DNA from 3 places in the Isoalcanivorax pacificus W11-5 genome. Region 3 is predicted to be linked to each of the others. Evidence: predicted binding sites of a transcription regulator. Region 3 holds the regulator's gene; each other region holds the start of a gene.
The links. The regulator FNR, encoded in region 3, switches genes on or off when oxygen is low (the NO sensors DNR and NnrR bind a similar motif). The targets are predictions, from matches to a motif close to TTGATNTANATCAA.
Positions count from the first base shown of each region.

Region 1: the regulator FNR is predicted to act here: its motif matches at 2,343-2,356, upstream of S7S_RS02145 (oxygen-binding di-iron domain-containing protein).
Region 2: the regulator FNR is predicted to act here: its motif matches at 4,509-4,522, upstream of clpB (ATP-dependent chaperone ClpB).

Region 1 covers NZ_CP004387.1:447,260-453,737, reverse strand. The annotation lists gene S7S_RS02155 (ATP-binding protein) at 1-276, opposite strand, end outside; gene S7S_RS02150 (hypothetical protein) at 437-2,293, shown strand; gene S7S_RS02145 (oxygen-binding di-iron domain-containing protein) at 2,416-3,201, shown strand; gene S7S_RS02140 (response regulator) at 3,243-3,887, opposite strand; gene S7S_RS02135 (sensor histidine kinase) at 4,077-6,176, shown strand; gene S7S_RS18700 (carboxypeptidase-like regulatory domain-containing protein) at 6,235-6,478, opposite strand, start outside.
Region 2 covers NZ_CP004387.1:697,325-703,802, forward strand. The annotation lists gene S7S_RS03295 (NAD+ synthase) at 36-1,661, shown strand; gene S7S_RS03300 (outer membrane protein assembly factor BamD) at 1,685-2,506, opposite strand; gene rluD (23S rRNA pseudouridine(1911/1915/1917) synthase RluD) at 2,707-3,678, shown strand; gene pgeF (peptidoglycan editing factor PgeF) at 3,675-4,442, shown strand; gene clpB (ATP-dependent chaperone ClpB) at 4,638-6,478, shown strand, end outside.
Region 3 covers NZ_CP004387.1:2,054,800-2,061,277, forward strand. The annotation lists gene yaaA (peroxide stress protein YaaA) at 1-489, shown strand, start outside; gene S7S_RS09275 (sll1863 family stress response protein) at 507-806, opposite strand; gene S7S_RS09280 (universal stress protein) at 893-1,825, opposite strand; gene fnr (fumarate/nitrate reduction transcriptional regulator Fnr) at 1,847-2,554, opposite strand; gene hemN (oxygen-independent coproporphyrinogen III oxidase) at 2,630-4,003, opposite strand; gene S7S_RS09295 (adenine nucleotide alpha hydrolase family protein) at 4,258-5,214, shown strand; gene S7S_RS09300 (alpha/beta fold hydrolase) at 5,317-6,288, opposite strand.

The sequences.
Region 1 (6,478 bases), 1.6 Mb from region 3:
GATCAATGGCACCTGGCTGTCCTCGGCGGACGGCGGCGTGGCCATCATGATGCCGCTCACCTCGCCCAGCCGGGCAGCGGCTTCTGCGTCGCGGGTTTCTTCGTATACCGACAGCTCTGCCTGCAACAGCGTCAGGCGCGAATATTCCCGGATACCCGGCAGGTAGGCATTGCGCGCAAAGAACCACAGCGTCAGCACCTGAGTCAGGAAAATCACCAGACCGACCACCACCGCTGAGCGGGCAAAGGCGGTTCTGGGAAGCAGGTTGATGCGCATGCAGTACATTCCTGTCGAGGGACGTGCGGACGAGCTGCACTCATACTAACCGAAAGCCCCCGGCCGCGCTTTCCTGCGCCGCCCCCTTGTTTCAGGGTGCCGCTTGCCCTGTTCCGGTTTTTACACTGCCTGTCTTTCCTCTCACGACAGGACGTTCATCATGACTGCATTCGCTTACCGGCTGCCCTGGTGCGCCGCCCTTCTCGCCACCACGCTGCTCAGTGCCTGCGGTGGCGACGGCGGCAGCCGCCAGAACCCCAATGGCCTGCACGGCACCGCCGCCGTGGGCGCCGGCATCGCCAGTGGCACCGTCTCTGCCCGGTGCGCCGACGGCACCGGCTTTACCGATACCGTTACCACCGCGGCCAACGGCACCTGGCGCGGTAGCCTGGCCAGCGCTGCCGCGCTGCCGTGCGCATTGCGTGTGGAAGGCGGCACGCCCGTGGTCACGCTCTACAGCCTGGCCACCCGGGCCGGCAATGTGAACATTACGCCACTGACCGACCTGGCGCTGGCGTTGCAGATCAATGCGCTGTCCGGCCAGGCGCTGCCGGACTGGTTCGCCGACCCGGCCACTGGCGATGCCGGCCTGGACACGCTGGCTCCGCAGCTGGCCAGCGCGGCCACGGCGCTGCGCACCGCGCTGGTCAACGCGGGCTACACCCCGCCGGGCAGCTGGCCCAACGGCAGCACGGCGCCCTTTACGGCGCCCTTCACCGCCAACCCGGCCAGCGACCCGTATGACCAGTTGCTGGAACAGCTCGGCGACGGCAGCCAGGGGAGCGGCCTGGACAGCCATGAGGCGTTGCGCGCCAGTTTCACCAGCGGCGCCAGCCTGCCGCAAGCGCCAGCGAGCGGCGGCACAGGCAGCGGCACCTCCGCAGCCACGGTGAACGCCGCGCTGACCGGCACCTACTCGCTGGTGTTCTATGCGGGCGGCGGCGAAGGCTGCGGCAACGCCTGTGATTTCGTCGACGAACAGGCCGTGAGCGTGGTGGTCGGCGAGGACAACACACTGAGCATTGAGGGCACGGTACTCGGCAATCCTTACCACCGTCTTTTTGGCGGCACCCCGCACCTGCCAGAAATCATCTGGCGCGATGGCGACGTGGAGTACGCGCTGAGCAGCAACGACACCGGCACTTTCAATGAAATCAACGTCGGCGATGCCTCACGCCCGCAGGGCCCGTTCGGCGTGCCGGTGTTCCTCGGCCAGTTGCGCGCCGAACAGGCGGACACGCCCGCTGCCGAAAAGCTCGGCCCGCTGAACGGTGTCTATTCGTCGACGCTGGTGGAAAAATCACCGACTTTCAGCGGCAACAGCGCCCTGACACCTGGCAGCAGTGTCTTTGTGGAGATTGATGCACAGGGCGTTGTCACCGTGGACGGCTATCAGTTCGACCCGGCAGACCCCAGCTACCGTTTTAACGATTACACCACCAACCCGAGCCGTCCCGAATTTGCCTACCACCTGAGCAGAGAGGAAAGCGCCTCGCAGACACTGAGCTTTGATGTGATTGTCAGCCCGGACATGCTGATACCCGTGGCGTGGCGCCTGACACGCACGACACAGCTTGGCGAGGGTGTCTTTTCCAGCAGCACGATAGAACTGGAGGAACGCCCCTTGCCGGACGAAGAGACAGCACTCCTGAGCGAACTCAAGGCACTGGGCGACATTACGCTGACGGTGATCGAGGATGACACCAGCTACAACAGCGGCTACGCGCTGTGCGATGTGCTGCGCCTGAGTGTCAGCGACGACGGCGCCGTCAACAGCTGGCGCTATGCACTGGTGAAGGCGAGCAACGGCACCACGCTGTCATCGGAATTTTACCGCCGAAGCTACGGTCGTTATGTTGAAGAAAGCGGGGGCCGTCGCATCGGCTTCCTGCGCAACCACCTTCTGCTGCGTGAGGACAATCAGGTGGAAGTGCAAGCCCGCTTCCTCGGCAACCTGAAAGACCGCGCCAGCAGCGACCCGGCGGAAATCAGCGCCGCCGGTTGCGCCAGCAACTGACGCCTGCTCTGCCCGGCCGCCATGCGGCCGGGCAGAATCCGGCCAGACCTTGATGCACGTCAGTGCATGCCCTGTTGCCCCGGTTACTCTCGGTACGGACCAGGACAACAAGATGACCCGCCATGCGCCGAGATCCTATCGTGCTGTTCGACAACGGCCAGCACCGCTGCCTGTGCTTTGACAATCTGGTCAGCGGCGATGGCGTGCAGTCGAACCAGTTCCTGATTCTCGACCAGGACGAGTCGATGCTGCTCGACCCCGGCGGCGATCTCACCTATACGCCGCTGTCGCTCGCGCTTTCACGGCACATGAAGGTAGAGACACTGACCTATGTGTTCGCCTCGCACCAGGACCCGGACATCATCGCCTCACTGGACAAATGGCTGCTGCATACCCGCGCCCGCGTCATCTGTTCAAAACTCTGGGCACGCTTTCTGCCCCATCTCACCGCGCACTACCTGAGTATTCTGCGCGACATCAACACCTATGAACGGATTATCGCGCTGCCGGATGCTGGCGATCGCATCCGGCTCGGCGACAGCATGCTGTACGCCGTGCCAGCGCATTTCCTGCACTCCGTGGGTAATTTCCAGTTGTATGATCCGGTCAGCCGCATCCTGTTTTCCGGCGATATGGGCGCCTCACTGGTGGACGACGCCAGCCCGGTCACGGATTTCCAGGCCCATATTCCCCACATGCTCGGCTTCCACCGTCGCTATATGGCCAGCCAGCAGGTGACACGCCTGTGGGCAAACATGGTGCGCGAAATGGATGTGGCGATGATCGTGCCTCAGCACGGCCGCCCGCTGGCCGGCCGTGAAATGATCACGGCGTTTCTCGACTGGATCAGCGCCTTGCCCTGCGGGCTGGACCTGATGACGCAACGCGATTTCCAACTCCCCGCCTGACCCTGCCCCCCTGTTTCAGGAGGTAGACAGCCCCGCCAGAATCAACCAGGGTTCACCAGTCCGAGGTTGACGGCCTTGAGCGTCGCTTCCGCCCGGCTGTTGACCTGTAGCTTGCTGTAGATACCTTTCATGTAGCTGGCTGCGGTGTGGTGGGAAATCCCCAGTTTTTCCGCCGCATGGCGGACACTCAGCCCTTTGGCAATCAGCGTCAGCAGATCCTGCTCCCGTTGTGTGAGCGGCGCCTCCATCGGGCTCGGCGCGGGCTGGAAATGCTGCAGCACACGGCGGGCAATGGAGGAGGACAGCGGTGGACGTCCCGCAAGAATGCCGGACAGCTGGCTGGCAAATTCCTCCTCGGTGTCGTCCTTGAGCAGATAGCCGCTGGCGCCGGCACGCAGGGCACCGAACAGATGTTCGGCGTCGTCGAAAATGGTGGTGACGATGCACTGGGCTTTCGGGTTGGCCTGACGGAACGGCGCGATCAGTGACATGCCGTCGCCGTCGGGCAACCCCAGGTCCAGCAACACCAGGTCATAGCGGTGGGCCGCGATGGCCTGGCGCGCGCCGGCCAGATTGCCGGCCTCGTCGATGCGTTCCGGGTGCAACAGCGGCTGCACCTGCTCACGCAGCCACAGGGCCACGTCGGGCAGGTCTTCCACAATCAGAATGTGTTTGATCGCTGGCATCGATACGCTCCGGCGTTGATTCACGGCGTGAAGACAGCCGGGGTGCAAGCATCAGGATGCTGGCAAACCGGATGACACGAACCGCCCATTATTAGACGGCGGCGACTGGCCAGATCAACCCCTGGAAACGGGGGAGGGGCACAGGCCACACTACACCGCGGGGAATGGAACGGAGACGGGGAACGCAGCATGTGGTCACTGAAAACAAAAATTGCCGCCGGCCTGGTGCTGGTGGTGGCGTACGGCTTGCTGGCCATCGGCGTGGCGCTGTCGCTACCGGGCAGCAATGTGGTGTTCGCTACCGACGGCGATCAACTCGTCGCATCGCTGCCCGGTCACCGTACCGTGACGGTGAGTGCTTTCAGCGACGGCCAGCGGGACGTTCCGGCGACAGCACGGCTGGTGGTGGAAGAGCCGGACGTACTGCCGGACTATGCGGCTCTCAACACACTTTTCGCCACGCACCAGTGGCTGGCCGCCTCATTGGCCCAGGGCACGCTGCAACTGCGCGACACGCAGGGCGCACTGCATCCGCTTACGCCGCAGCCCCGGCACCTGACCGCGCTGCCGGGGCTGTTCTGGCTGCAACTGGTGTGCGGCCTCGCCGGCATGATGATCTGCCTGCTGGTGTGGGTGCCGGCCCAGCGCGACATCGCCCTGCATTCCTTTGCCCTGACCGGGCTCAGCTATGTGCTGTTCTCGTCCGCCGCCGCGATCTACAGCACGCGCGACCTGTTCATTCCCGGCCAATTGTTCATGTGGCTGTCCGGCCTCAACCATGTGGGCGCGCTGCTGTTCTCCGCCTCGCTGGGTGCCTTCCTGTGGAACTATCCGCGCAGGGCGCCAGCCTCCGCCTGGACGTTCGCGTTCTATGCGGCCTTTGCCGTGGCCATTGTCATCGACCAGGGGCAATGGGTCGCCACACCGGTGGCCGGTTTTCATCTTTGGGTGATGGGGATTTTCCTGCTCGGGCTGCTGGGCGCCGCCTGGCAAGGCTGGCAAACACGTGGTCACGCCAGCCACCGCGCGGCACTGCGCTGGGTGGTGCTGTCGATCGTGGCCGGCACCACCTTTTTCGCCGGCGGCATGATTCTGCCGGCCATTCTGCAGGTGGCATTGCCCGCCTCCCAGGGCCTGCTGTTCACCACCTTCCTGCTGATGTATGCCGGCATGGCGCTGGGGGTCGTCCGGCACCGCCTGTTCGATCTGGAGCGCTGGTGGTTCTCGCTGTGGGCCTGGCTGCTGGGCGGGCTGCTGGTGATGCTCACGGATCTGCTGCTGGCGATGCTGTTGTCACTGTCCGGCCCGATTACGCTGACATTGTCGATGGCGCTGGTGGGCTGGTTTTACTTTCCCGTGCGCCAGTATGTATGGGGCAAGCTGTTCCTGCGCAATCAGCCGGGCCTTGAGACATGGCTGTCCCGCGCATTGCCGGCCATGCTGACTGCCCAGCAGGCACAGCAGGACCAGTCCGGCGTGGAACAAGCGCTCAGCGCAGTGTTTCGCCCTCTGGTGCAGGAGCGATTACCCGTCCGCGCGGCCCGATGCAGCGTCCAGGACAACGGCGAGAGCCTGCACGTGCCCGACCCGGTCGGGCCACAAACCTATCTGCTCAGGCACGCCCACGAAGGCGAGCGGCTGTTCACCCGGCACGATGTGGAGATCGCCAGCCTGGTGCTGTCACTGCATGAACTGGTGAGCCAGACACGCACCGCACGGGCCGAAGGTGCCAGTGAAGAACGCAGCCGTATTCGCCGCGACATTCATGATGACCTGGGCGCCAAACTGCTGCATCTGCTGCACCACTGCGCCGACGACACCAAACCACTGGTGCGCGAGGCCATCCGCGACCTGCGCGATCTGCTGAGAAACATGGAAGGACATTCGCTGTCGCTGGAAGCAGCTGCCTCGCAATGGCACGAGGAAACGGCCCGGCGCTGTGCGGATCACACCGTGACCCTGCAGTGGCAGGAAGATCTCGCCCCTACCATGCTGACCGCCAGCCAGTTCAGCGAAATGACGCGTATTCTGCGGGAAGCAGTCAGCAATGCACTGAAGCATTCGGCCACCACCACGTTGAATGTGACACTGCATTGCGATGGCGAGCAGGTGTCGCTGCAGGTCGAGAATGACGGCCTGCCGGCCTCGTCGGAGTGCGGGCCAAGTCGCGGCCTGGACATCATGACCACCCGGGCCATGAAACTCGGCGGCCACTGCACCCATGGCGCCATCGAGGCTGGCTGGCGCGTGCAGATGCAGATTCCGCTGCTGACGCAAGGCGGAACCTGACGCCCCCGGCGGCAATACAAAGCGCCGGCCCTGCCGGCGCTTTGTCATCGCGCAAGCCTTACTGCTGCGTCGGGTTTGTCATCTCGAACAACTCGCCGCCAATGAAGCTTCTCATTTTGGTGACGGTCGGGTTCTCGATCTCGCTGATCCAGATTTCAAAGGCATTGCCGATACCCACCTCGGAGGTCGAGTCCAGGTAAATGATGAAACCCTCGCCCTCCGGGTTGGGAGTCACAAAGTCATCCAGGCCACCCCAGGCGTAGGTCTGCGGCAGCTCACCGCCGCAAAGCTGGGTCTCCCCT
Region 2 (6,478 bases), 1.4 Mb from region 3:
TCCCCGCTTCCACTGAAGGCAAAGGCAGGTTCAGGATGCGAGTGGTCATTGCCCAGCGCAATATGCTGGTTGGCGATATCGAGGGAAATGCCGTCAAGATCGTCGCGGCGGCCAATGAGGCCCGGCGGCTGCTGGGCGCGGACCTGGTGGTGTTCCCCGAACTGGCGCTCACCGGCTACCCGCCGGAAGACCTGTTGCTGCGGCCGAGCCTGAATACCCGTGTCGTCGACGCACTGGCCGACATCGCGGCACAGACCGAAGTGCCGCTGGTGCTGGGCTATCCCGGCGTGCGTAACGGGGTGCGCTATAACGTCGCTGGGCTGATCCACCCCGGCGAACCCGGCCCGGCGCTGGAATATTTCAAGCACTGCCTGCCGAACTACCGCGTGTTCGACGAAAAGCGCTACTTCCAGCCTGGCGATCAGGCGCGTGTGTTTGAGCTGAATGGCCTCAAGGTCGGCCTGACCATCTGCGAGGACATCTGGCATGCCGGTCCGGTGGCAGCAGCCCGTGCTGCCGGGGCTGAGCTGATCCTGAACCTTAACGCCTCCCCCTTCCGGGCCGACAAGCATGCCGAGCGCATGGACCACGTCCGCGCTCGCGCCAGGGATAATCAGCTGCCCGTGATCTATGCCAACCTGATCGGCGGCCAGGACGAACTGGTGTTCGACGGTGGTTCCTTTGCCGTGGACGCCGCCGGCGAGGTGGTGGTGCAGGGCGGCTTCTTCGAGGAAGCCCTGATCCCGGTGGATGTGTCCCACGACGGGGGGGAGTTGAAGCTGGCTGGCGCTCGCCTGACCGTGCCGGACGAAGAAGAGCGCATCTACCGCGCCCTGGTGCTGGCGGTGCGGGACTACGTCAACAAAAACGGATTCAAGGGCGCGCTGCTGGGCCTCTCCGGCGGCATTGATTCCGCCCTGACGCTCGCTATCGCCACCGACGCGCTCGGGCCGGACCGCGTCGAAGCAGTGATGATGCCGTTCCGTTACACCGCCAGCATGAGCCGTGAGGATGCCCAGGCCCAGGCCCGGACGCTGAAAGTGAATTACCGCGAACTGTCCATCGAGCCGATGTTCGACAGCTTCATGGCCACACTGGCCGAGAGCTTTGCCGGCACGCAGCGGGACACCACCGAGGAAAACCTCCAGGCGCGCTGTCGTGGAGTGCTGTTGATGGCGCTGTCCAACAAACTCGGCTACGTGGTGCTGACGACCGGCAATAAAAGTGAAATGGCGGTGGGCTACGCCACTCTGTATGGCGACATGGCCGGTGGCTTTTCGGTGCTCAAGGACGTCTTCAAGACCTGGGTCTATCGGCTGTCGGAATACCGCAACCGCAAGGCCGGCCAGGACATCATCCCGCGCCGGGTGATCGAGCGGCCACCGTCAGCGGAACTGGCCCCGGACCAGAAAGACCAGGACAGCCTGCCGGACTACCCGGTGCTGGATGCGATTCTCGAGCGGTATGTGGAACAGGATTTCAGTGCCGAGGCGGTGATCCGTGCCGGCTTTGACCGGGATGAAGTGTATCGCGTGGTGCAGATGGTGGACCGCAACGAATACAAGCGCCGCCAGTCCGCGGTGGGGCCGCGTGTCTCCCGCCGGGCATTCGGCAAGGATCGCCGTTACCCGATCACCAACGGCTGGCGCCCCGGCGACTGAGGTCGCCAAGGCGCGGACAGGGCTTACAGCAGGTCGAAGGTCAGCAGGCTCAACAGGCCGCCGTCTTCACTCGGCCACCAACTCAGCGCCACGCGGCCCTCATTGTTGATATAGCCGCTGTCCGGCCAGTTGTGGCGCAGCACCGCCAGGCTCTTGTCCGACAGCTGGGCCTCGCCGAGGGAGCGATAAGCGCGGCTCATGATCGCCAGCGCCTCTTCCACCGACGGCGTTTCCTGATAATGAATCACGACCTCGCGGGCGCGGGCGGCGGCAGCCACATAGGCGCCACGGCGAGCGTAATAGCGGGCGGCGTGCAACTCATGCTCAGCCAGTTGATTGCGGATGAACACCATGCGGGCGCGGGCGTCCGGTGAATACTGGCTGTCGGGGAAGCGGCTCACCAGCTCCTGGAAATCGTTGAAGGCATCACGCCAGGCGTCCATGTCGCGGGAGGCCTTGTCGGTGTGCATGATGCGGTCAAACAGGCCGCGCTCCAGGTTGTAGTTGGCCAGGCCCTTCATATAGAGCACATAGTCCAGGTGCTCGTTGGCCGGATAGTTGCGCAGGAAGCGGGTGGCCGAGGCGACCGTCGCGGGATAGTCCAGCGCCCGGTACTGGGTATAGATCAGATCCAGTTGCGCCTGCTCGGCGTAGTCACCGTAGGGAAAGCGGGCTTCCAGCTCACGCAGCTCGTCGATGGCGGTGAGGAAGTTGTTGCGCTCGATCTGCTTGCGCACTTCCTCATACTGCTGGGCCTCACTACGCTCGGGGCGTTCCTTGGGATTGCTGGAGCAGCCACTGGCGAGCAGGGCGGCGGAGATCAGAAAAATCGTGTATGCGCGCATGATGACCTGACTTTGATTGCTGGCGTTGCCGTCGCTGGCGTTACAATGGCCGTCGCGGAAGCGGCCTATTTAAGCACATCCTGCCAGCTTCCTTAACATCCCGGAAAAATCAGAGACTTATGGTAGTCTGCCCGGCAGACACTCATACCCCCGCCGGCCAACGCCGGCGATTCACAGGCAGTACCGGACGGACGACAGCTATGGGACACCCCGCCACCGATAAAATTCAGCTCAGCGCCCGGGCCACCCCCGAGCATGCCGGGCAGCGCCTGGACCAGGTGGCCGCAGAGCTGTTCGACGGCTATTCGCGCTCGCGCCTGCAGACCTGGATCAAGAACGGCGCCCTGACCGTCAACGGCCGCCCCGGCAAGCCGAAGGACAAGCTGATCGGCAGCGAAGAACTGGTGATCAACGCTGAACTGGAAGCCGAGGTCAGCGACACTGCCCAGCCGGTAGCGCTGCCGATTGTCTATGAAGATGAACACCTGATCGTCATCAACAAGCCTGCCGGGCTGGTGGTGCACCCGGCCGCCGGCCACCAGGACGGCACCCTGCTCAATGGCCTGCTGCACCTGGACGAGCGCCAGGCCAGCCTGCCGCGCGCCGGCATCGTGCACCGGCTGGACCGCGACACCACCGGCCTGATGGTGGTGGCCCGCACGCTGGAAGCCCATGCCTCGCTGGTCGAGCAGCTGCAGGACAAATCCCTGTACCGCGAATACGAAGCCGTGGCAGTGGGTGTCATGACTGGCGGCGGCACGGTGAATGCGCGGATTGGCCGCCATCCCCAGGACCGCAAGCGGCAGGCTGTGGTCGAGAGCGGCAAGAACGCCGTGACCCACTACCGGCTGATCCAGCGTTTCCGGGGCCACACCCACATCCGCGTGCAGCTGGAAACCGGCCGCACCCACCAGATCCGCGTGCACATGGCGCACGTGCGCTATCCGCTGGTGGGCGACCCGGTCTACGGTGGCCGCATACGCCTGCCGGCTGGCGCGTCACCGGAACTGCGCGAGGCCCTGCAGAGCTTCCGCCGGCAGGCACTGCACGCCCGCAAGCTGGGGCTGATCCACCCCGAGAGCGGCGAATACATGGAATTCGAAGCGCCGCTGGCCGAGGACCTGAGCGCGCTGCTGGATGTACTGCGTGCCGACCTGGAATACGAACGATGAACCCGCGCCACCCGAAGGAAGGCTTGCCGGCCCTGGCAGACTGGCTGACGCCGGATTGGCAGCCGCATCCCCGGGTGCGTGCCTGTGTCACCACCCGCGCGGGCAGTTTTTCCCCGCCGCCCTGGCACGGTTTTAACCTGGGCAGCAACTGCGGCGACGACCCGGATCGCGTCGAGCGCGCCCGTCGTCATGTCCAGCGCCTGCTGGGCACTGCGCACCCGCCCAACTGGCTGAAGCAGGTGCACGGCACGGACATCGTCCAGGCCGGCGCCGGCGAAGTGGCCGCCGATGCCGTCTGGACCGACCAGCCTGGCTGGCCCTGCGTCGTACTGACCGCCGATTGCCTGCCCGCGCTGTTTGCCCGCACCGACGGTTCCGCCGTGGCGGCGGTGCATGCCGGCTGGCGAGGATTGCACGCCGGCATCCTGGAACGCACCGTTGAATTGCTGGCACCGCAGGGCGAGCCCTTGTCGGTCTGGCTGGGCCCGGCCATATCCCAGCCCTGCTATCAGGTGGGGGCCGACGTGCGCGCCGCCTTTGTCGACGGCGACCCCGACGCCGCGGCGGCGTTCCGGCCGGACAGCACCCCCGACCACTGGCGCATGAGCCTGGTGGAACTGGCCAGCCGCCGGCTGGCGGCCGCAGGCGTCGGCGATGTGCAGGGCGGCGACCTGTGTACCGCCTCTGACCCCTCCCGTTTTTATTCCTACCGCTATGAAGGCGAGACCGGTCGCTTTGCCACCCTGGTGTGGCTTGCGGATTGACGCGCCGCCTGAACAGCGGCACGTTTGAGTTCTTACTTCTGAACACGTCTGGGTTGAGCAGGAAGCTTGCTACAGATCAGTGTCATATCTCTGCCTGCCGCACAGACTTGCCCTGAACCCTGGATACCCTTGAAAAGACGGTGCGGGAGCCGCATTTGTCGGGGTAATTCCTGAACCTTTTGCGGAGGCACCACGATGCGTCCTGACCGTTTTACCAGCCGCCTGCAGGAAGCGCTGGGCGAAGCCCAGTCGCTGGCTGTGGGCGGTGGCCATACCGCCATTGAACCCGTGCACCTGATGCTGGCGCTGATGCGCGCCCGTGGCGGCAGCGCGCGTCCGTTATTGCAGAAAGCCGGCATCAACACCGGCGACCTGGAAACCGCGCTGCAACTGGCCGTCGAGAAACTGCCGAAAGTCTCGCAGTTCACGGGTGATGTGCAGGTGTCGCGCAACCTGTCCAGCCTGCTGAACCTGGCCGACCGCGAAGCACAACAGCGTGGCGACCAGTACATTTCCAGCGAAGCAGTGTTGCTGGCGGCCTGCGATGATGCCGGCGAGCTGGGCAAGCTGATGAAAACCGCCGGGGTGAAAAAAGCCACGCTGGCGCAGAAAATCGACGACGTGCGCGGCGGCGAATCCGTGGACGACCCGAACGCCGAAGACAAGCGCGAAGCACTGGACAAATACACGGTGGATCTCACCTCGCGCGCCGAAGAAGGCAAACTTGACCCGGTGATCGGCCGCGACGACGAAATCCGTCGCACCGTGCAGGTGCTGCAACGCCGCACCAAAAACAACCCGGTGCTCATCGGTGCCCCCGGCGTGGGCAAGACGGCCATTGTCGAAGGGCTGGCGCAGCGCATCGTCAACGGCGAAGTACCCGAGGGCCTGAAAGACAAACGCGTGCTGGCGCTGGACATGGCGGCGCTGATCGCCGGTGCCAAATACCGTGGCGAGTTCGAAGAGCGCCTGAAAGCCGTGCTCAACGAACTGGCCAAACAGGAAGGCCGCGTGATCCTGTTTATCGACGAGCTGCACACCATGGTCGGCGCTGGCAAGGCCGATGGCGCCATGGACGCCGGCAACATGCTCAAGCCCGCCCTGGCGCGCGGCGAACTGCACTGCGTCGGCGCCACCACGCTGGATGAATACCGGCAATACATCGAGAAAGATGCCGCGCTGGAACGCCGCTTCCAGAAAGTGCTGGTGGACGAACCTTCGGTGGAGGACACCATCGCCATCCTTCGCGGCCTGAAAGAACGCTACGAAGTGCATCACGGTGTGGAAATCACCGACGGCGCCATCATTGCGGCCGCGAAACTGTCGCAACGCTACATCACCGACCGCCAGTTGCCCGATAAAGCCATCGACCTGATCGACGAAGCCGGCAGCCGTATCCGCATGGAAATCGACTCCATGCCGGAAGAAATGGATCGCCTGGACCGCAAACTGATCCAGCTCAAGATGGAGCGCGAGGCGCTGCGCAAGGAAGAAGACGAAGCCAGTCGTAAACGCCTGGAAAAGCTCGAAGAGGACATCGCCCGCTTCGAGAAGGAATACGCCGACCTGCGCGAAATCTGGGACGCCGAAAAAGCGACCCTGCAAGGCGAACAGGAAGTGAAGGCCGACCTGGAAAAAGCACGCGTGGAAATGGACCAGGCGCGCCGCGCCGGTGACCTGAACCGCATGTCTGAACTCCAGTACGGCGAAATCCCGGCGCTGGAGAAAAAGCTGGAAGAAGCCAAAAACCGCGAACAGCAGGAAACGCAACTGCTGCGCAACAAAGTCACCGACGAAGAGATCGCTGAGGTCGTGTCCAAATGGACCGGCATCCCGGTGTCGAAAATGCTCGAAGGCGAGCGCGACAAACTGCTGCGCATGGAAGACGCGCTGCACAAACGCGTCGTCGGCCAGGACGAAGCCGTGCAGGCGGTAGCCAACGCTGTGCGCCGCTCACGGGCCGGCCTGTCCGATCCGAACCGGCCGAACGGCTCCTTCCTGTTCCTCGGCCCGACGGGCGTGGGCAAGACCGAGCT
Region 3 (6,478 bases):
CGTGATGATCTGCAGCAGGCGCAGCAACGGTTGCGCATTCTTTCCGGGCTGTATGGGCTGCTGCGTCCGCTGGACATGATGCGACCTTACCGGCTGGAAATGGGCACACGGTTTGCCAACCATGCCGGTCCGGACCTGTACAGTTTCTGGGATGAGCGCATTACCGCGCTGTTGAACAAGGATTTGCGTGCCGCCGGCACCGATGTGCTGGTGAACCTGGCGTCGAATGAATATTTTCGTGCGGTGCGGCAGAAGGTATTGCAGGCCCGCGTTGTCACGCCGGTCTTTCAGGACGAGAAGAGTGGGCAGTACAAGGTGATCAGCTTCTACGCCAAGAAGGCACGCGGGCTGATGGCAGCCTGGATTCTGCAGCAGCAGATACAGCAGCCGGAACAATTACGTGAGTTCAAGGTGGCAGGTTACCGCTTTCATGCCGCCGCGTCCGACGGGGATACACTGGTGTTCCGTCGCCGGGAAGCGGATCAGTGACTGGCAGGACAGGGTGCTCAGTCAGCACCCTGTCCGAACTCGCCCCGGGCAGACAGCAGGCCCAGGCGCAGGCCATCCCAGGCCAGGTCCAGACCATCACGGATATCTTCCAGCGCCAGCTCGCTCTGGCTTTCCAGATCGGCGATCTTCGCGCGCAGTGTGTCGCTGCGTTGCTTCAGTTCGGCCAGCCGCTCACGGGCCTGGTCACGCAGTTCTTCATTGATGTCTTCCATGCGGTGCTGGAAACGATCGAACTGGTACTCCCAGTCCTCCAGCCGTTGACGCAGATGTTGCAGATAATCGCTGAGGCGGTTCATGCGGTTGTGCTCCTTGCCGTGTTGTCGTTCCCTGAGTATGTGCCGTTCCCCGGCACGCCGTGTTGATACAGATCAGCCCGCCGCGTTCAGTCCTGCCATGGCGAGCTGAAATGTTCATCCTTGACTACCAGCAGGTCGCCACTGGCCTGCTGGGCAATTTTTTCCGCCGTGCTGCCGAGCAGCAAACGGCGCAACGGGCCGCGGTGCACGGTGCCGAGCACCAGCAGTAGCGGCATGTGCATGCTCTGGTATTCGGCCAGCGCGGCGGCGGGGCTGCCTTCCAGCAGCACATGGCGCTCCGCTCCCAGCCCGGCCTGCTCGGCCAGCGCGCTCAGGCGATTCTGGTAGTAGTCGCGCAGATTGCCGGAGGTGTCCACGTAGCTGGGAATGGCTTCGCCGGCGATCAGGATCAGTGCCTCGTCCGGGTGCTCGATCACATGTGCCAGATCCAGCGAGCTGTCGAGTACATCGCTCATTTCGCGCGCGGCACGTACGATGGCAGCATTGAGGCCTTCCAGCCGGCCTTCATCGTGATCCGGGTCGACAGCGGCCAGCACCGGCACGTCGCCCACCCAGGGCGCGTCATTGACGCACAGAACAGAACAGGGTGCCTTGCGCAGCAATTGCCAGTGGCGCGGTGTCAGCAGCAGGCGCTTGAGCGGATGGCTGTCGTCGCCGGCATGCACCACCACCAGCGCCGGACGAGTGTCGAGCACGGCGTCGCGCAATGCTTCGTCATCGTCTTTGACCCATTCGATACGGATATCCACATCAAGGTCCTGGGCGCCGCACTCATCCAGCAAGGCCTCAATGCGCGCCTGCCAACCGTGGTTGACGGCTTTGCGGGCCTGAATCAATGGCGAGGACTCATCGCCGGCGGCACGCACCAGCGCAGCAGAATAGGCATTGACGAACACCACCAGTGGAGCGCGCATGCCTCTGGCCAGGCGAACTCCCTTGATCAGCGCCACCTGCGGCGCCTTGAGCTGGCTGTCGAGAACGACGAATACCGGTTGCATGAGCACTCCTTGTTGTCCCGGTCAACCTGCGTGCAGACGACCCTCGCCACACAGGCGTGGGCGGTCGAGGATTTCCACCTCGCGACCCTCTACCCGAATCAATCCCTGCTGCTGGAACCGGGTAAATATGCGGCTGACCGTTTCGACGGCGAGACCGAGATAATTGGCGATGTCGTAGCGTGACATGGGCAGCCGGAAAATGCGATTGGACAATCCGCGGCGCTGCTGCCGTGCCGCAATGGTGGTCAGCAAGGAGGCAATGCGGTCGTCGGCGGATTTCTTGCTCAACAGCATGTGCAGCGCACGGTCTTCCTGGATCTCGCGGCTCATCAGGCTGAAAAAGTGATGCTGCAGGCTGGGAATGCGGCTGGAAAGTGTTTCCAGGTGGGTAAAGGGAATCTCGCACACGGTCGATGTCTCCAGCGCCTTGGCGGAGGAGATGTGATAGGCGGTGCTGATGCCGTCCATGCCGACAATTTCACCCGGCAGATAGAACCCCGTCACCTGTTCCTCGCCATCTTCCGACATGGCGTAGGTTTTCAGCGCGCCGCTGCGCACGGCGTACACTGCCTCGAACGAGTCCGCAGCCCGGTACAGGTGCTCGCCACGTTTGAGCGCACGTCCCCGGCGGATGATGCGGTCCAGCTCATCCAGCTGCGCCGGCTCCACGGCCAGTGGCAGGCAAATCTGACTGAGACTGCAGTCGTTACAGGATACTCGGGCAGCCAAGGGGGTCTCCCTGTGTTGGTGCGCTATCGCCATGCGGATGTTCATTATACGGCTCCTGTGTCCGGCCTGCAGGTCTCAAATGATGCGGCTGAAGCGCACTGTGTCGGCCGGGCTGTGATAACGGTCAAAACACATCGCCACGGCGCGGGCGGCGAGCCGTCCGCTGTCGGTCAGGTGCAGCCGCCGGCCATCGCGCCGTACCAGCCCGTCTCGTTCGAACGCCGCCAGCGCGGCCAGTTCATCGGCAAAGTAGTGTGTTGTCTGGATGGCCCAGCGGTCATCGAAGGCTGCCAGGTCCACTTCCAGGTGGCAGAGCAGTGACATGATCATGTCGCGCCGGATCTGGTCATCCCGGTCCAGGACATAGCCCTGCGCGACCGGCATTTCGTCGTTCTGCACCGCCGACTGCCAGGTATCGATCTGGCGGTGGTTCTGGGCATACAGGGCACCGATCTGGCTGATTGCCGAGATACCCATGCCGAGCAGGTCTGCATCGCCGTACAGGCTGTAGCCCTGGAAATTGCGATGCAGTGTGCCCGAGCTCTGCGCCATGGCCATGGCGTCGGAGGGCAGGGCGAAATGATCCATGCCGATAAACACGTAGCCGGCGTCGGCGAACAGGTCGCCGGCACGCACCAGCATGCGCAGCTTCTCCATCGGCGCGGGCAGGGCGGCTTCGGAGATCTGCCGCTGGACCTTGAAGCGGGCGGGCAGGTGAGCGTAGTTGTACAGGGAAATACGGTCCGGGCGCAGCGCCAGCAACTGCTCCACGGTGCGCGCCAGGCTCGATTCCGATTGCCATGGCAGGCCGTAGATCAGGTCCACGCTGGTCGAGCGGAAGCCGAAGTCACGCGCCGCGTCGACCACCTCGCGCACGCTGTCATAGGGCTGTACGCGGTTGACGGCCTGCTGCACCCGGGCATCCAGGTCCTGCACACCGATGCTGACACGATTGAAACCCAGGCCGCGCAACAGGCTGATACGGCTGCGCGTGACGGTGCGCGGGTCCAGCTCAATGCCGTAATCACCACGGTCGTTGTCCAGCAAGCGGAAATGGCGTCCGGTCTGGTGCATCAGGCGGGTCAACTGGCCGTCGTCGAGGAAGGTGGGGGTGCCACCGCCCCAATGGATCTGCACTACCGGACGCTGACTGTCCACGAGCGCGCTTTTCTGCGCCATCTCGGCCAGCAGCGTGTCCAGATAAGGCGTTGCGAGACGTTTGTCCCCGGTCACGATGCGATTGCAGGCACAGTAGTAGCAGACGTGCTCACAGAACGGCAGGTGCATGTACAGTGACAGTGGGCGGCGTTCGGCATTGCCCGCGCTCAGGGCATCAAGGTAGTCCTGGTGGGTTACTTCCTCATGGAAGCAATGGGCGGGTGGATAGGACGTGTAGCGGGGCCCCGGCCCGCCATAGCGTTGAATGATGTCAGTACTCCAGGCGCTCATGCAGCCTCCACACCGGGCATTGCCATGAAAAGAGATCCCCCGATCACCGTATACCGGCGCATCATGGCACGTCGGGGCAGGCATCTATTGATCCATATCAATAAACTGGCCGACGGTTCTGTACCGAATAAATCACTTTATGTTTTACAGATAACCTATTGATTGAAATAGCGACATGATGGCCAATTGACCGCAACCAACCCGCCGACAACAATGGGAGCATCAGGCAAGCGGGCGGGTAACAGGGGGTGGCCATGTTCTCACGATTGCTGGTAGTGCTTTCCGGCGACGGGCAGGCAGATCAGGTCTTGCTGCGCCGCGCCGCCGCGCTGCGCCAGGCAGACACCCGGCTGTGTCTCTGGCGTCCGGTACGCAGCCCGCTCGGTGGCCTGGACTATCGCTTCCTGACCCCGGAACTGCGCCAGCAGGTCCGTCACCGCAGCCTGGCCACCGCCCGTGCCGGGCTGGATGAACTCACGGCGGTCCTGCGTGCCGAGGGTTGGCCGGTAAACTACACGCTGACCTGGCTTGAAAAAGACGCTGCGGCATTACTGCACGACACCGTCTGCCAGCAGCAGGCCTCCCTGATACTGATGCGTCGCGATCCCGGCACACTCTCGAGCGACCTGCGGCACTTCCTGCGGCTGGAACAACAGGCCTGCCTCTGGCTGGTGGATACCGACAACAGCCTGCCACCCCAGCGGCTGATCGCCGCGCTGGACACCGGCGCCCACGCTGCCGGCTGCGTCCCGGCCGAGCGTCTGGCCCGACACGCTGCAACGCTGGCCATGCGCCTGTCCATTCCGCTGGAATTGCTGACCGTGGTGCCACAACTGGGCTGGCTGGGAGAATTCGGCGATCTCACCCACGCCCAGGACGATGTGCTCGCCACTCACAGCCAGCGCCTCCAGGTCTTGCGTGGTCTGGCTGCGGAGCAGGGCAGTGGGGTGCCACCAGAAGCGCATCTGTGCGAAGGCGACGCCGGGCCGGCGCTGGTGACCTGGATGAACGACCTGCAGCGGGCCGGTTACAACCGTGTGATGCTGATGATGGGGTGCGGCCAATTGGCCGGCGGCCTGAGCAGTTTCTGGCGCAGTACCATTCCGGAGAAGGTGATGGCCCGGGTCAGCGGGGATTTGTGCATCCTGCCAACCCCGGCTGCGGATGCCGATGACAGCCTGGCTGCCGCTGGTCTGTCACAGGCGGAATAGCCGGTTGTTGAAGAGCAGCCTGTGCTGACGGCTTGATCTGGCCGTCAGCACATCGCAAGGGTGGCTTGCAACAGCCTCAAAAGAGGCTTTTTCAACGCCCCGTCAGGGAACCGACTGCTCTGCCAGGAAGGTCTGCACCGCCTCGACCGTGCCGGACGGATCTTCTTCCTGCGGCACGTGTCCCAGGCCGGGGAACAGGCGCAGCGTGTTATTCGGCAGGTCCTGATGGAAGCGGGTGGCGCTGTCCGGCGGAATAAGCCGGTCCTGGTCGCCCCAGATGATCAGCGCCGGCATGTTCAGTGTGGCCAGCCGCGCCGGCGCGTCCTCGGTGCCGCGCGCCTCGCGGAAACGCGCCGCCAGGGCGGCACGGTTGCCTTCACGCAGGGTCAGATCGTAGTAACGGTCGACCAGTGCTGGCGTTACACGATCCGGGTTGCCGTACACACTGCGCACGCTGGATTCGACCATGCCGCGCGGCAGCACCCGGTTCATCAACTCATTCAGGCCGGGAATCTGCGCAATACGGAAACCGATCGGCATCGACTGGGTTTCAAACAGATAACCGGCTGCATCCACCAGCACCAGCGCAGCAACACGCTCCGGGGCTGCATAGGCGGTTTCCCAGGCCAGCTGGCCACCAAAGGAGTTGCCCGCCACGATGGCGCGCGGCACGTCGAGTTCATCCAGCATGGCCAGCACGAACTGCGTGTAATGCGCCATGCGATAGTCGCCTGCAGGGAACGGGCCGGTGAGGCCAAAGCCGGGCAGATCAAAACGGATGACCCGACGCTGCTGGCTGAGCACGTCGGTCCAGCCCTGCCAGGTGTGCAGGCTGTCCGAGGTCCCGTGCAACAGTACGACCGGCAGGGCCTCCGGGTCTGCGCCCTCGGCCATCTCATCACGCAGATGCACCTGCATGCCCATGACCTCGACAAACTGCGAAGGCGGCTGTGCCCAGCGCCCGGCCAGTTCATCCACGGATTTATCCGGCGCCCAGTTCACGCCGATATAAGCGGCGATAACGATCACCAGGGCCAGCAACAGCACACCGAGAAATTTGAGCAGTCGTAACATAAATGCGGTTCCTTTGCGGAAGCGTGACTTCCGTGATCCAGAGAAACAAACGAAGGCAGCAGGGCGGTCGCCCCGGGTGCTCGCCAGCGGCTCAAGACGATAGCGCCAATTCACGCCACAGACCATGCACGCGGAGCCATAATTCACTGTGCAACACGCTGGCGATGGGTTTACCTTTGCCAGACCCCGC